Regions from separate parts of the Streptomyces sp. NPDC050619 genome, predicted to be linked through region 1. Evidence: riboswitches for the same ligand, from Rfam matches in the RefSeq annotation. Region 1 holds a riboswitch; the other holds the start of a gene.
The links. Region 1 has a riboswitch for glycine ahead of gcvP (aminomethyl-transferring glycine dehydrogenase). Riboswitches for the same ligand answer to the same signal wherever they lie in the genome.
Positions count from the first base shown of each region.

Region 2: linked by a shared signal. The riboswitch ahead of gcvT (glycine cleavage system aminomethyltransferase GcvT) and the one ahead of gcvP (aminomethyl-transferring glycine dehydrogenase) in region 1 are both predicted to bind glycine.

Region 1 covers NZ_JBFAIR010000061.1:9,685-12,135, reverse strand. The annotation lists gene gcvP (aminomethyl-transferring glycine dehydrogenase) at 1-1,111, opposite strand, end outside; glycine riboswitch at 1,297-1,392, opposite strand; gene AB0I77_RS50040 (PRC-barrel domain-containing protein) at 1,507-1,878, shown strand; gene AB0I77_RS50035 (DNA polymerase IV) at 1,800-2,451, opposite strand, start outside.
Region 2 covers NZ_JBFAIR010000035.1:68,845-71,295, reverse strand. The annotation lists gene AB0I77_RS40875 (enhanced serine sensitivity protein SseB) at 1-198, opposite strand, end outside; gene AB0I77_RS40870 (AAA family ATPase) at 269-940, opposite strand; glycine riboswitch at 1,122-1,220, shown strand; gene gcvT (glycine cleavage system aminomethyltransferase GcvT) at 1,372-2,451, shown strand, end outside.

The DNA of each region.
Region 1 (2,451 bases):
GGGTGCGCCGCGCGATCGTCCGCAGGCCCTCGGGCCCGTGGTAGACGGCGTACATGCCGGCCATCACGGCGAGCAGCACCTGGGCGGTGCAGATGTTGCTGGTCGCCTTCTCGCGGCGGATGTGCTGCTCGCGCGTCTGCAGGGCGAGCCGGTAGGCCTGGTGCCCGTCGGCGTCCACGGACACACCGACGAGCCGCCCGGGCAGGCTGCGCGCGAACTTCTCGTGCACGGCCATGTAGCCGGCGTGCGGCCCGCCGAACCCCATCGGCACACCGAACCGCTGCGTCGTCCCGACCGCGATGTCGGCGCCGAGCTCCCCGGGTGACGTCAGCAGCGTGAGCGCGAGCAGGTCCGCGGCGACGGTGACGAGGGCGCCGAGTTCGTGGGCCTGGTCGATGACCGGCTTGAGGTCGCGTACGGCACCGGAGGCGCCCGGGTACTGCAGGAGCACGCCGTTGATCTCACGCGCGGCGATCTCGGCCGGAATGCCGTCACTGAGGTCGGCCACCACGACGTCCACACCGGCCGGCTCGGCCCGGGTCTCGATCACGGCGATGGTCTGCGGCAGCGTGTCCGCGTCGACCAGGAAGAGGCCCTTCTTGTTCTTGCCCATGCGCCGCGACAGCGCCACGGCCTCGGCGGCGGCCGTGCCCTCGTCGAGCAGCGAGGCACCGGAGGTCGGCAGACCGGTCAGGTCGGCGACCATGGTCTGGAAGTTCAGCAGCGCCTCGAGCCGCCCCTGCGAGATCTCTGGCTGGTACGGCGTGTAGGCCGTGTACCAGGCCGGGTTCTCCATGACGTTGCGCAGGATGACCGGCGGGGTGAAGGTCCCGTAGTAGCCGAGCCCGATCATGGAGTCGAGAACCTGGTTGCGGTCCGCCAGCGACCTCAGCTCGGCCAGCACCTCGGCCTCGGTGCGCGCGCCCGGCAGGTCCAGCGCGTCGGCGTTCTTGATCACGTCCGGCACCGCGGCGGCGGTGAGCTCGTCGAGCGAGCCGTAGCCGACCTGCGCGAGCATCTTGGCCCGGGCCTCGTGGTCGGGACCGATGTGGCGCTGCTCGAACGGGATTCCCTGTTCGAGCTCGGAAAGCGGAATTCGTTGGGCTGTCATTGCGGAGGCCTCCTGGTCTGACACGACCTTCGAGGGGCACCACGGCGCGGGTACCCGGACGGCCTCCCCCTCTGTCATCTCAACCTGAGAGCTTCACCGGGCCACCCGAGGTGTCCCGGCTTTCACCGTCGGTGAGAGCGGAAGCCGTCGACGCCGTCGGCATCCGCCCTGCTTTCCAGAGTGACCTCGTCCGTGCGGTACGTGGGCCTGAGAGATTCCGGGGAGGATTTGCTCCTTCGGCGCCTCCGATGGTGTCTGGAGGACTCTCCCGCACAGGGTCAGCAGCCGCTCGCCAGCCTACCAGCGAGGGCAACGCCCGAACGTTCGAGTGGCCGCCTCCCCGAATGTGCTCTTTCGTAGTGCTTACGGATGCGTTGCGACCAAGTGGAGGGCCCGTGCAGACCGACATCGATCCGCGCAACCTGATCGGCCGCAAGGCTTTCGACCGCAGCGGCACCAAGATCGGCACCATCGACGAGGTCTACCTCGACGACGCGACCGGTCTGCCGGAGTGGGCAGCCATACGGACCGGCCTGTTCAGCAGGGACGCCTTCGTCCCCCTGGAGCCCAGCGAACTCGTCGAGGGCAGCCTGCACATCCCCTTCGACCGCGCCCTGATCAAGGACGCCCCCGACTTCGGCGTCGGCCGCCATCTCTCCCCGGAACAGGAACTCCAGCTCTACCACCACTACGGGCTGGACGTGGCCGCTCCTCCCTCGCTCCCGGACCACGACTTCGGCAAACTGGCGGGCACGGAGGACACCTGATCCGGCGCCTCCCCGGCGTCATCGGCGTCGTCGTCCTCGGCGATCTCGTCGGTCTCGGCGGGTCTTCGCAGCACCAACGGCAACGGCTCCGCCGGCTCCAGATCAGGATCGTCGATCCGAAAGGTCCGCACTCGCCCGGGCTCCGAATAGGGCGTCTCGAACCGCACGGTGACCCTCCCGAGCCCACTGCCCTGCACCCATCCGTGCCCATGCTCGGCATGCCGCACATCGTGCCCCGACGCCCACCGCCGTTCCACGGGCGCCTGCGGTTCCTCGACCGCCTCGCCCTCGCCCTCCTCCACCGGAACCGGAAGTTCCGCCCGCTCCTCCGCCGCCTGTGCGAACAGATCCTCCTGCGTGTAGTCGGCGAGCCCGCTGACGCCCACCCCCAGCAGCCGCACCCCACCCGTCGTGTCCACCGAGTCCAGCAGCCGCGCCGCCGCTTCCCGTACCACCCCCGGGTCGTCCGTGGGCCCGCGCAGGGTCTCGGAGCGGGTCAGCGTCGAGAAGTCGTACCTGCGCACCTTCAGCACGATGGTCCGCCCGGAGAGCCCGGCTCCGCGCAGCCGCCGC
Region 2 (2,451 bases), on a different contig from region 1:
GCCGCCGCCGTTGGGCAGGGGCACCCAGACGAAGCTGCGGCCGAGCACCTCGATGATCCGCCCGCCGGCCGAGGGGACGCCGAGGGAGGCGGAGAGCACCTCCTCCAGCTCGTTGCCGGGCCATCCGCCGTGCGGGTGGGGGTGCGCCTGCGCCGGGAACCCCGAGAAGTCCGCGGGGAGATCCGCCGGGAAGTCCATCTGTTGCCTACCGCCTGCCGAGAACCGCTTGCTGTGGCTGAAAAGGCTATCGGGTGCCTGGGCCTACGGGTCAGCCCGTGAAACCGATCCGGCGCAACACGTTCGCCGCGTCCCGGTCGATCAGCACCGCCGAGCCGCAGCCCTGGGGCAGCTCGCCCTCCTCCACGGAGCGGATCAGCCGGGCGGCCGCGCCCCGGTGCCGCAGGAACGCGTACCGCGAGACGCCGCGCCCGCGCTCGCGCTGGCCGGCCAGCGCCGTGTCCGGGGCGACGTCGAGCAGCAGCAGATGCAGCGTGCCGCCCCGGCGGCGGGCCTCGCGGGCCAGCCAGCCGCGCACCCAGGCCTGCGTACCGCAGTCGTGCACGACGACCCCCTCGCCGGAGCGCAGGGCGCGGCGCAGCCCGGCGTAGTGGGCGAGGCGGACCAGCGGGCGGTAGACGCCGTACGGCAGGAAGCGGGCCAGCCGGGTGTCCCAACGGTCGCGGGCGTCCTGCGAGTCGATGCGCAGGCCCTTGACGGTGCGCCGCATCAGCGTGGACTTGCCGCTGCCGGGCAGACCGGTGATCACGACGAGGTCCTTGGGGCCGAAGAGCAGTGCGTGCGGGCTGTGGCCGTCGCGCTCGCGAAGGTCGCGGACGACGGGTGCGGTGAGCGGGCCGCAGGCCTCCCTGGCCGGGGCCGTCGGCTGTCCGGGCAGCGCCGCCAGTGCCGAGGTGGTCGCGTACGCCGTGGTCCTGTTCACCGTGATCGTCCTCCCCTGGGGATGGGTCACGAGATCCCCTCCCCGTCGAGTGTAAAGAGAAGGTAATGCGCGGTGCCTCGCGTTTTCGTATGCGTCCTGCCACAAGCCGGTTACAAGATGCGGCCTGCCGCGTCCGACCGATGCGTGCGATGATGTGCCCGCCAACTGCATACCGGCCGTTTGAATCCGCGCGGGAGAGTCCCCAGCAGTGCTTCGCTGGGGCGCCGAAGGAGCAAGTCCCTCCCTTGAATCTCTCAGGCACCGTTACCGCGCGGGCGAGGCACATCTGAAAAGCGGGCCCCTGCGACAGTGGCCCCACCCAAGGTGCAAGTCAGGACCACCGCTTGGCGGGGTCGTGACGAACCTCTCAGGTTCCGATGACAGATGGGGAGGAACGACCTCGCCGTCATGCCTTGGGAGACGACCGTCCGATGAGCAGTACAGCACCCCCCGACAAGCGTCGTACCGCACTCGATGCTCTGCATCGCGCGCTCGGCGCGACGATGACCGACTTCGCCGGCTGGGACATGCCCCTGCGCTACGGCTCAGAGCGCGACGAGCACAACGCCGTGCGGACCAAGGCCGGGCTCTTCGACCTCTCGCACATGGGCGAGATCACCGTGACCGGGCCGGAAGCGGCCGTCCTTTTGAACTTCGCGCTCGTGGGCAACATCGCCTCCGTCGGCGTCGGCCGCGCCCGCTACACCATGATCTGCCGCGAAGACGGCGGCATCCTCGACGACCTGATCGTCTACCGGCTGGCCGACACCGGGGCCGGGTCTTCTCACTACATGGTCGTCGCCAACGCCTCCAACGCCCAGGTGGTGCTGGACGCGCTCGTGGAGCGTTCGTCCGGCTTCGACGCCGAGGTGCGTGACGACCGGGACGCGTACGCGCTGATCGCCGTGCAGGGTCCGGAGTCCCCTGGCGTGCTGAAGTCCCTCACCGACGCCGACCTCGACGGCCTGAAGTACTACGCCGGCCTGCCCGGCACGGTCGCCGGCGTCCCGGCCCTGATCGCGCGCACCGGCTACACCGGTGAGGACGGCTTCGAGCTGTTCGTGAAGCCGGAGCACGCCGTCGAGCTCTGGCAGGCCCTGACCGAGGCCGGCAAGGGCGTCGGCCTGGTGCCCTGCGGGCTGTCCTGCCGGGACACGCTGCGCCTGGAGGCGGGCATGCCGCTGTACGGGCACGAGCTCTCGACCTCGCTGACCCCCTTCGACGCCGGCCTCGGCCGGGTCGTGAAGTTCGAGAAGGAGGGCGACTTCGTGGGGCGCGAGGCGCTCGCCGAGGCCGCCGCCCGCGCCGAGACGAACCCCCCGCGCGTCCTCGTCGGCCTGATCGCCGAGGGCCGCCGGGTCCCGCGCGCCGGGTACGCGGTCGTCGCCGGCGGCGAGGTGATCGGCGAGGTCACCTCCGGGGCCCCCTCCCCCACGCTGGGCAGGCCGATCGCGATGGCGTACGTCGACGCGGCGCACGCGGCCCCGGGCACGCCCGGTGTCGGCGTGGAC